DNA from 3 places in the Halomonas sp. 3D7M genome. Region 1 is predicted to be linked to each of the others. Evidence: predicted binding sites of a transcription regulator. Region 1 holds the regulator's gene; each other region holds the start of a gene.
What was found. Region 1 encodes sigma-54, which starts transcription at its own class of promoters, with help from an activator protein. Its sites were predicted from a motif close to TGGCACNNNNNTTGCTNT; they were not measured.
Positions count from the first base shown of each region.

Region 2: the regulator sigma-54 is predicted to act here: its motif matches at 2,025-2,042, upstream of INT22_RS00875 (NCS1 family nucleobase:cation symporter-1).
Region 3: the regulator sigma-54 is predicted to act here: its motif matches at 2,117-2,134, upstream of urtA (urea ABC transporter substrate-binding protein).

Region 1 is NZ_JABUZF010000259.1:18,101-21,880, forward strand. Features, by position in the region: partial or broken gene lptB (LPS export ABC transporter ATP-binding protein) at 1-448, shown strand, start outside; gene INT22_RS16780 (RNA polymerase factor sigma-54) at 554-1,969, shown strand; gene hpf (ribosome hibernation-promoting factor, HPF/YfiA family) at 2,068-2,376, shown strand; gene INT22_RS16790 (PTS sugar transporter subunit IIA) at 2,381-2,851, shown strand; gene rapZ (RNase adapter RapZ) at 2,917-3,780, shown strand, end outside.
Region 2 is NZ_JABUZF010000035.1:28,721-32,500, forward strand. Features, by position in the region: gene hydA (dihydropyrimidinase) at 1-539, opposite strand, end outside; gene INT22_RS00870 (nitrilase-related carbon-nitrogen hydrolase) at 571-1,437, opposite strand; gene INT22_RS00875 (NCS1 family nucleobase:cation symporter-1) at 2,096-3,613, shown strand; gene INT22_RS00880 (LysR family transcriptional regulator) at 3,700-3,780, opposite strand, start outside.
Region 3 is NZ_JABUZF010000247.1:20,842-24,621, reverse strand. Features, by position in the region: gene INT22_RS14585 (tripartite tricarboxylate transporter TctB family protein) at 1-319, shown strand, start outside; gene INT22_RS14580 (tripartite tricarboxylate transporter permease) at 369-1,868, shown strand; gene urtA (urea ABC transporter substrate-binding protein) at 2,255-3,607, shown strand.

The sequences.
Region 1 (3,780 bases):
TTCTGTCGCCGACAACATAATGGCAATCCTGGAAACTCGTAAAGAACTCGATCGTAGCGCCCGGGAGCAGCGCCTTGAGTCGCTACTGGAAGATTTTCACATCACGCACATTCGTGACAACTTCGGCATGAGTCTTTCGGGCGGAGAGCGTAGACGTGTTGAGATCGCACGCTCCCTCGCGACAGAGCCTGCCTTTATTCTGCTTGATGAGCCGTTTGCCGGCGTTGACCCGATCTCAGTGGGTGATATTAAAACGATCATTCGAGCCCTCAAAAAACGCCATATCGGCGTACTAATCACTGATCATAACGTCAGGGAAACACTAGATATTTGCGATATTGCCTACATTGTAGGTGACGGTCATATCATCGCCAGTGGCCCCCCTCAGGAAATTCTCAACAACCAGCGGGTAAGAGACGTTTATTTGGGGGCTGATTTCCGCCTGTAAACAGCCACCTGCAAAAAAAATAGTAGTGGTGGCATAGTTATTGCACTTGCACCAAGCCATAACTCGCACTAGGGTGGAGCTTTCTGATTAACGAGTGGTTCTCAGATGGTCATGAAAGCTTCTCTTCAATTGCGTATCGGTACACAGCTGACCATGACACCTCAGCTGCAGCAGGCCATCGCCCTGTTACAGCTATCAACGCTGGACCTCCGTCAAGAAATTCAGCAAGCACTTGATGCCAATCCAATGCTTGAGCAGGAAGATGAGTTCGGCGAACAGGCCGTTAGTGAACCCCAGGAAGTTGAATGGTCCGAAAGCATTCCTAACGAACTCTCAACTGACAGTGACTGGTCAGACACTTATCAAGACCTAGGTAGCCATGGTGCCAGCAGCGAGGGGCCTGACTTTGAGCGTCAAGCCGCTGGTCAAAGTTTGCATGGCCACTTACTTTGGCAACTCGCCATGACAGATTTTTCACCACGCGACCATGCCATTGCTGAAAGCCTCATCGATGCACTGGATGCCAACGGCTACCTAACTCAACCTCTCAATGACATTCGCGAAGGACTTAAAGCCCAAGGGCATGAAGGCCTTAGCCAGCGTGAAGTTGAAACAACCTTGCTGCGCCTTCAACAGTTTGAGCCCACCGGTGTATTTGCTCGCGACCTGCGGGAGTGCTTAATGCTGCAGCTCGCCTCACTACCCGAAGATACACCGCTGCTGATGCCTGCCAAGCGCTTAGTGCGTCAATTTCTTGAAGCGCTCGGTAAAGATGATGTGCGTTTGCTAAAGCGGCGGTTAAGTCTAGATGATGAGCAGCTTGATGACGTAATCCGCTTGATCCGCAGCCTGGACCCTCGCCCCGGGAGCGCCTTTGGCGACACAGATGACAGCTACGTAACGCCAGATTTAGTCGTCCGCCATGACCACGAAGGATGGCACCTGGAGCTAAACCCAGAGGCACTGCCGCGCTTGCGCATTCAACCTGACTACGCAAGCCTCATCAAACGGGCTGACAAGAGCCAAGATAACCAATTTTTAAAAGAGCATCTCCAGGAAGCGCGCTGGCTCATCAAGAGCCTTTCAAGTCGAAATGATACGCTACTGCGGGTGGGCCGAGAAATCATAGCTCGCCAGATAGGCTTTCTGGAACACGGTGAAGAAGCCATGAAACCGCTGATCTTAGCCGATATCGCAGACGCCGTTGAAATGCATGAATCTACTATTTCCAGGGTCACCACCCAGAAATATATCCATACCCCGCGCGGTGTGTTCGAACTCAAATACTTCTTTTCCAGCCAAGTAAGTGGCCAGGACGGCGGCGACAGTCACTCCAGCACCGCCATCCGGGCTCGAATCAAAAAACTGGTGCAAGATGAACCGCCCGGCAAACCGCTCTCAGACAGCCGCCTCGTGGCGCTATTGGAAGAGGGTGGCATTAATGTAGCAAGGCGAACGGTGGCCAAATATCGTGAATCAATGGGTATTCCCTCTTCAAGCGAGCGCCGCCGTTTACGCTAATAAAACAGTGCTAACGAGACAAAGTCTGTCTAGGGGCTTTGCAATAGCGCAAAAAGGGTTACAATCGAAGAACAGTCCGATGGATAAGGAGCACGTCAATGCAAGTAAATATCACTGGTCATCACGTAGATCTGACTGACGCCTTGCGTGACTATGTAAATGAGAAGCTGGAACGCGTTGAGCGCCATTATGACAATATCACCACCGTACAAGTGACCTTATCTGTTGAAAAGGAGCGTCAGCAAGCTGCCTGCACCCTGCATGCTGCAGGTGCCGATCTACACGCAGAAGCATTAGACAATGATATGTATGCTGCGATTGATGCACTAGCGGACAAAATTGACCGTCAACTCGTTAAACACAAGGAAAAAGCACAAGCTCGCGCCCAAGGCGCTGGCGTGCGTTAACTCAATGACGTTGGAAACCATACTTCCCCCGGAGCGCGTGCTGTATGACGTCCCCGGGGGCAGCAAAAAAAGGGTGCTGGAATTTTTCAGCACCTTTATTGCGCAAAACACGCCAAGCCTAGATAGCCAAGAAGTCTTCAGCCGCCTGATTGGTCGTGAGCGTTTGGGTAGCACTGGAATAGGCAACGGCGTTGCCATTCCTCACGCCCGTAGCCCTCACTGCAGCTCGCCTATCGCTGGTTTTTTAAAGTTAGCCGAGCCTGTAGATTTCGATGCTATTGATGGCGATCCCGTCGACCTTGTTTTCGTACTTTTAGTACCCGAAGAGGCGGACGACACGCACTTAGCCTTATTAGGGCAAGTGGCGTCTATCATGAACAGCGTTGACACACGTCAGCAGCTTCGTAGAACGGCTAGCCAACGTGAGCTATTGGACCTTATAACAGCAAAAATTCGTGAACAACCTGTTACTTAAATAGTCCACCGCTAGACACTGCCTACGTTTACCTCCATTTTTATTGGCATGCCAAGAGAAACTCTATGCAATTGGTGATCATTAGCGGCCGTTCAGGGTCCGGTAAATCTATCGCCTTACAAGCGTTAGAAGATCTTGGCTATTGTGCCATCGATAACTTGCCCGCCATGCTACTCGGCTCCCTGGTGGATGAGCTTCGTGAGCAAGGGGCACGCCCCCAATTAGCGGTAAGTATCGATGCGCGCAATTTACCTGCTGCACTAAAGCAACTGCCAAAAATGCTTGAATCTTTGCGTCAGAAAAGCATTCACTTCCAGGTTATCTATCTAACCACCGATGCCCGAATTCTTCTTGAGCGATACTCAGCCACGCGTCGTCGCCACCCTCTTACGCGTGATAGTGACATGACGCTTGAAGAGGCCATCAATAAAGAAGAAGAAACCCTGCTCGACATCCGTGATCTGGCTGACCTGATGATCGACACATCGCGTCTGTCGGTTCATGACCTGCGCCGCCGGATAACGGATCAGGTTGCCCAACAGCGTGAAGATAGATTAACCCTGACACTAGAGTCATTTGGCTATAAACGGGGCGTCCCACTTGACGCAGACCTCGTCTTTGACGTGCGCTGCCTACCAAATCCGTACTGGGATCCTACACTGCGCCAATACACTGGCCGTGATGCCAATATCATCCACTTTCTGAAGGGATATCCTGTCGTAGAAGAAATGCGCAATGATATCCAGACATGGCTGGAAAAGTGGCTACCCGCTTACCAAAATAGCCAACGCAGTTATATGACGATTGCGATTGGCTGTACCGGTGGGCAGCACCGCTCTGTCTTTATGGTGGAACAACTGGCGCAAATGCTGGTAAAACAAGCGGGAGAGGTTCAACTCCGTCATCGTGAGCTAGGCTTGCAGTACACC
Region 2 (3,780 bases), on a different contig from region 1:
GGTACCGCGCCCAATTCCAGGCAGCGTGAAAAGCTTTCCACCAATATGTCATCAGTGGCCATAATCGCGCCCTTGTAGGCCATAAAGTGCTTGAAACTATTCACTCCATGTTCGCGCACCAGGGTACCCATTTCCTCTTTGACGCTCTCATCCCACCAGGTGATTGCCACGTGGAAAGCGAAATCGGTAGCCGCTTTTTCCGCCCACCCTTGCCACGTCTCAAAGGCTTCTAAGAGTGATTGGCCTGGGCTTGGAATGACAAAGTCGATAATCGTCGTGGTGCCACCCGCCATAGCAGCGGCGGTGCCGGTGTAGAAATCTTCGCTAGCCACTGCGCCCATAAATGGCATTTGCATATGGGTATGAGGGTCAATGCCACCGGGCATTACTAACTGATTGCTGGCATCAATGATGTCGCAGTTGTCGGGGAGGTCCAGGTCGGTGCCGATGGCGTGGATTTTTCCGTCGACGCACAGAACGTCGGCGCGGTAAGTATCGGCATGGGTGACGACGGTGCCGCCTTTGATCAATAAACTCATCATGCAGTCCTCGTATGATTCATCAACAGGGCTACTCACCATCAGTGAGGCGGGTGTATGCATCGGGGCGACGATCACGGAAGAACTGCCAGTTATTGCGCACCTCGCGCACCATGTCTAAATCAATTTCATGCACTAGTAGCTCGTCTTCCGTTTCGCTGGCCTGGGCTTCGATTTTGCCGCGGGGGTTGACGATGTAGCTGGAGCCGTAGAAGTTGCCAATATTCCAGGGTGCTTCTGTGCCCACGCGGTTGATAGCGGCAATGAAGCAACCGTTAGCCGCAGCGGAAGCCGGCTGCTCAAGCTCCCATAGGTACTGGGAAAGCCCTGCCACGGTAGCGGAGGGGTTGAAGATCACCTCAGCACCGTTGAGTGCCAACGCACGCCAGCCCTCGGGGAAATGGCGGTCATAGCAGATATAAACACCAATTTTGCCGTAGGCAGTGTCGAAGACCGGCCAGTTTGATTTGCCTGGCTTGAAGAAGAATTTCTCCCAAAAACCGGCCACTTGAGGAATATGAGTTTTATGATATTTGCCGAGGTAGCTGCCGTCGGCATCAAACACGGCGGCGGTGTTGTAGTAAACGCCGGTCTCTGTCTCTTCATACACGGGCACGATAATTACCATGCGGTGTTCGGCAGCCAGTTTTTGCATCATCTGACACGTGGGACCTTCTGGAACCCGCTCTGCGGCGGCATACCATTTGCCATCTTGGCTTGGGCAGAAGTACGGCTGGTTAAAGACTTCTTGAAAACACAGTACTTGCACACCCTGTTCGGCGGCCTGCTGAATCATCGGTAGGTGCGCTTCGTTCATCGCATCGCGGATCGCCGCAGGGTCTAAATCAGTGCTGGTTTTGAGACCCATTTGAATTAAGCCAATTTTCATTTTCTGCATAGAACAGCCCTCTCAAGTCATACGCGCCAACCGCATGCGTACGCATGTCGGTACGTTACTGGTCAAGTAACAAGTTTGTGGTTACGTGGCGTGCAGCGGCGTCTTACTGTGCCTTTTTCGCTTAGCCTTGCTTGTGAAACGTGCTTTGAAAATAGCGTAATACAAGCGAGGGTAAGCGAGCGTCTTATTGTTGTTTATAAAGTTGTCATGTTTGACAGCTTTTTGAACATAGTCCTTTATGAGGTGTTGTTTCAAGTGTTTTTTAATAATTTTACTTGATTGATTTAACTCTTTGATTTTTTAATGTTTTTATTATTTTTAGTGATGTTTTTGCTAAGTTTGTGAAGTGTTGTTCGATATTGGTGATGTTTTGTTTTTTATTTAAAAACATATGCTTGTGTTATTTTATTTTGGGTGTTGATGTTTTTTTCGCATCTTTTTGGTGCGGATTTTTTTTAAATAGCTACGCTTATTAATGGCTTTTAATAGCTGGAAGGCGAATAACAACAATCACGCTAAAGGTATGTGTATGCCTGCCTGATAAGTCAGCTTTTTGATCAATAGGTTAGTGTTTGTGCTTTTGTTTTAGGCACGCTTATTGCTCTTAAAAGACAGACACCGTGAATATAATGGGCAACAGCACTGCTGAGGAGACTATATGACTGGCTCAACATCCCGAATGGTGGACAGAGAGGGGTTAATTGAACTCGACGTAGGCAAAGACGTAGGTGATAGCCCTCGTTTCAATAAAGATATTGCACCCACTCAGGCGAGTGAGCGCACTTGGAGCAAATGGAACATTGCGGCACTTTGGGTGGGGATGTCGATTTGTGTGCCGACCTACACGTTGGGTGGTGTGTTAACCGCCTACTTTGGCCTGAGTGTGGGGGAGGCGCTTTTTGCCATTTTTCTAGCCAACGTGATTGTCCTGATTCCGCTCACTCTAAATGCCTTTCCTGGCACTAAATTTGGTATTCCCTTTCCAGTTGTGCTGCGATCATCGTTCGGTATTTTAGGTTCTAATGTGCCTTGTTTGGTGCGGGCTCTCGTAGGCTGCGGCTGGTTTGGCATTCAAACGATGTTTGGTGGTTTGGCTATTCACCTTCTGTTATCCGAACTGGTCCCCGCTTGGGCTGCGCTGGGTGGGGTAGGTGAAGTGATTGGCTTTTTTGTCTTCGGCGCAATGAATCTTCTTGTGGTCATTCGTGGGGCTGAGTCGATCAAGTGGCTGGAAACCCTAGCGGCGCCATTGCTGCTTGCTGTGGGGGTTGGATTAATGATGTGGGCATGGCCGCACATGTCGATGACTGAGTTATTAGCGCAACCGCCTTCGCGCCCAGAAGGAGCGTCGGTATATGGCTACTTCTTTGCAGGGTTAACCGCGATGGTGGGGTTTTGGGCGACGTTGTCGCTGAACATTCCTGATTTCAGCCGGTTTGCCAAAAGCCAAAAAGATCAAATTGTTGGCCAAGTGATTGGGCTACCGCTGACAATGTTCTTCTTTGCAGCGTTGGGCGTTGTATTAACGGCGGCGTCTGAGTCGCTAGTGGGCCAGACGGTTGCTGACCCAGTACGTTTGATTGGCTATATCGAAAGCCCTTTCTGGGTAGTGCTTGCCATGTTGCTAATCATTATTGCCACGATTTCCACCAATACCGCTTCGAATATTGTTTCTCCCACGAATGACTTCCAGAATATTGCCCCAAAACTGATTAACCAAACCCGCGGTGTGCTTATGACCGGAGCGGTGGGTGTTTTATTGATGGGCTACGATCTTTTGCAGAAAGCGGGTCTCATTGCTCAAGGGGTGTCTCTTGAACAGATGTATTCAAACTGGCTGCTGGGATACTCCAGCTTGCTTGGCCCCATCGCAGGCATCATGGCAGTGGACTATTTCCTAATTAAAAAGCAGCGTTTAGATGTGCCTAGCTTATATATGGATAACCGTGCTTATCCTGCGGTTAATGTGGCGGGTTTTATCGCGTTCGGCGTGCCGGTGGCTCTGACACTAATCTCGCTGTTAACCGGCACCATGAACTGGTTCTATGACTATGGCTGGTTTACCGGCTCTGCGCTTGGCGCGATTGTTTATTACGCCGCAAGCCACGTTTTAACATCATCTTCTCAGGTAGGGCCCGCACCACACATGGCCAGCGAGACGGCAAAGCTGCCATAAACTCGTTATAAGTAAACGTCGTTAATAATCAAAGCTCGGCTAAGTGCCGAGCTTTGATTATTTTGTGCTTGGCATAACCAGGTGAGCTATTTTGCGCCTTTCACAAATCCTAAAAATGCATCGACCACCCGGTTGGGTCGGCGATCATGGCGAGTGATTAGAACAAA
Region 3 (3,780 bases), on a different contig from region 1:
GTGCTTGTTTTTTGAGCGTCCGGGCCCTATTGCGGGTGCCGATCAGATTGATCAAGCCGAAACCCAGGGGCCGCTACTGCTAACGCCTTGGGCGCGGGTGATCGTCACCGCCATCGCCATTGCGGCCTACGCGTTCCTGCTTGTGCCGTTAGGCTTTGTGCTGGCTTCAACGCTGCTGTGTGTTGGCCTAACCGCTTACTACGGCTACCGCCGCCATGGGGTCAATCTGGCAACATCGCTTGGGGTGGTGTTAGCGCTGTATTTGACCATGACGCGGGTAATGGATGTTTACCTACCCACTGGCGTGCTGCCGTTTTAACCAGGCCGCGCTTGCCCACTGTTAGCGGGTTTAAAAGAGAGACACTCCCATGGATGCCTTTAACAATCTAATGTACGGCTTTGGCATCGCGCTTGAGCCTATCAATATCGCTTACGTCTTTGCCGGTGTCTTTGCTGGCACCATTATCGGCATGTTGCCCGGCCTTGGGCCGATCAGCGCGTTGGCGCTGATGATCCCGATTACCTTCGCTATGGAGCCCTCTTCAGGGCTGATCTTGATGGCCGGGGTGTATTACGGCGCTATTTTTGGCGGCTCCACCTCGTCTATTTTGCTGAACGCCCCCGGTGTGGCGGGAACGGTTGCGACCTCTTTTGACGGCTATCCGATGGCCAAGCAAGGGTTGGCAGGTAAGGCGCTGGCGATTGCCGCTTACTCCTCCTTTGTTGGCGGTACCATCTCCGTTGTTTTCTTGATGTTAATTGCGCCGCTGCTCTCCAAAGTCGCGGTAAGTTTTGGCCCTGCTGAATACTTCGCGTTGATGGTGCTGGGCTTAACCGCGGTTGTGTCGCTATCCGATAAGTCGCTGGTTAAAGGCTTAATTGCCGCTGTTATCGGGGTGATGATCTCGATTGTCGGGATTGATATGCAAACCGGCACCGAGCGCTTTACCTTTGGCTCTATTCACCTGCTCGACGGTATCGACTTTCTGGTCGTCGCGCTGGGTATCTTCGCGTTAGCCGAAGTGTTCTACATGTTGCTGCGCGGAGGTGGTGGTAAAGAAGCGCCACGTAACGCGATCGGGTCGTTGAAATTGTCCCGCAGTGAAGTCAAGCAGATAGCAGGCCCTGTTAGCCGCAGTTCAGTATTGGGCTTCTTTACCGGTGTACTGCCGGGCGCCGGCGCGACCATCGGCTCGTTTCTTGGCTATAGCATGGAAAAACGCATTGCCAAAGACGGCGATACCTTTGGTAAAGGCAACATCAAAGGCGTTGCTGCGCCAGAAGCGGCAAATAATGCGGCGTGCACCGGTTCGTTTGTACCGCTGTTAACCTTGGGGGTGCCGGGGTCTGGCACCACCGCCGTACTGCTTGGCGCACTGTTGGTGATGGGCGTTAATCCTGGCCCGATGATGCTTGAACAGCGTCCTGATGTGTTCTGGGGCGTGGTCGCCAGTATGTATATCGGCAATATCTTCCTACTGGTGCTTAACCTGCCGCTGATTCCGCTGATCGCCAAGATTCTCGATCTGCCCAAGCCATTGTTGCTGTCACTGATTTTGATCTTCTGCATGATCGGTGTGTACGGTATGAGCTTCAGCGTGTTCGACTTATTACTGCTGCTTGGTTTTGGCTTGGTTGGTTTGGGAATGCGCTTGTTCGGCTTCCCTGCCGCGCCGCTGATTCTGGCGCTCATTCTTGGCAACATCATGGAAGAGTCCATGCGTCGCGCGCTGCAGATCTCCGGTGGGGATTGGACGACCTTTATCGACAAGCCGATTTCACTGTCGTTACTGGTCATCGCTGTGCTATCGCTTGGTTTACCGCTGCTGAAAAAGCGCCGCACTAAGCGTTTGAACACTGCTGAATAGAGCACCGGCAGGCGTGTAAAGCGTCCTAGGGTTTCCTAGGGCGCTTTTTTTATGCAAGCAATGGGGCGGGATTAATCGCCGTATGCAACGCAAAGCGCACTATTGGTGCGAGGTGTCGTTGTGGTGCATAAACAGCGTGCATTTTTTGGATGTTGGCGCGCCACGGTAGTGCGGTCGGTGAAAACGGGACTACTTTTTCTATAACTAACTTTTTGATTTTAATATTTTTAGTGTTTCTTTTTGTCGTGTGGCGCAAACCTTGCAAAAGCTAGGAGCTAGTGGATGCACCAAGCCCCGTAATAATTGTTCCCGCGTTACATAACGGGAGTCCTTGGCCGCGAAGCTCAAATAACGAGCCCCGTCATAAGGGGCGCAAGGAGGTTCAAGTGACCACATTGCAGCGCAAGACACACCCTCGTACCGTTGGCCGTTTCGCTACTGCCTTAATGGCCGCCGCCGTTATGGGGGCCAGTACACAGGCCATTGCCCAGGATGATGATCCAATCAAGGTCGGTATCCTTCACTCACTCTCCGGCACCATGGCGATCAGTGAGACGGTGCTTAAAGATACCGTTGAGATGCTTATTGAACAGCAAAACGACGCGGGTGGCTTGCTGGGTCGCCAGCTTGAAGCAGTGGTTGTCGACCCTGCCTCTAACTGGCCGCTATTTGCTGAGCGTGCAAGAGAGCTATTGGCGCAAGAAGAGGTCGACGTGATCTTCGGCAACTGGACCTCCGTTTCCCGTAAGGCAGTACTACCGGTAGTGGAAGAGCTTAACGGCCTGTTGTTCTACCCGGTGCAGTATGAAGGTGAGGAGTCCTCGGAAAACGTCTTTTATACCGGTGCCGCCCCCAATCAGCAGGCGATTCCTGCGGTTGAGTATCTGATTAACGAAGTCGGCATCGAACGCTTTGCGCTGGTCGGCACCGACTACGTCTATCCGCGCACCACCAACCGTATTCTCGAAGCGTTCCTCAAAGATGAGCATGGCATCGCTGATGAGGACATCATGATCAACTACACGCCGTTCGGCCATTCAGACTGGCAGAATATCGTGTCAGAAATACGCCGCTTTGGTGAAGAGGGTAAACCCACGGCGGTTATCTCGACGATTAACGGCGATGCCAATGTGCCGTTTTACACCGAACTTTCTAACCAAGGCATCGATGCTGCCGATATTCCGGTCATCGCCTTCTCTGTGGGCGAGCAAGAGCTCACCGGCATCGATACGGGGCCGCTAGTCGGCCACTTGGCGGCCTGGAACTACTTTATGAGCGTCGATACTGATGACAACTACGACTTTATCGACGCCTGGATCGACTACACCGGCGACGAAGAGGCCGTCACTAACGACCCCATGGAAGCGCACTACATTGGCTTCAACATGTGGGCCGAAGCGGTGCGTAAAGCAGGCACTACCGACGTGGATGCGGTGAAAGACGCGATTATCGGTGTTGCCGTGCCTAACCTTTCCGGTGGCTATGCGGCGATGATGCCCAACCATCACATCACTAAACCGGTACTGATTGGTGAAGTTCAAGACAATGGCCAGTTCGATATTGTCTGGCAAACGCCTTCTACCGTAGCGGGCGATGCCTGGTCTGACTACCTGCCTGGCTCACGTGATTTGATTGCCGATTGGCGCAAGCCCATGGAGTGCGGCAACTTCAACGTGGTGAACGGCTCGTGTGGTGGCAGCACCGCAGCAGAAGAAGCCGAAGCGGCTCTCGCTGAGTAAGTAAAGCGATATATAGCAGGGAAATGACCGCTGTTAACGCTGTGGTGTAAGGACAGGTTGAAGCGAGGGGCTTTCGCCATGGCCGGAAAATGCTCCTGGCTATTCCGGCATTTCCGCCATCCATGGCGGTCAGATGGCGAAAGTAGCGCCCATGGATGGGTTCACAGCGCCCT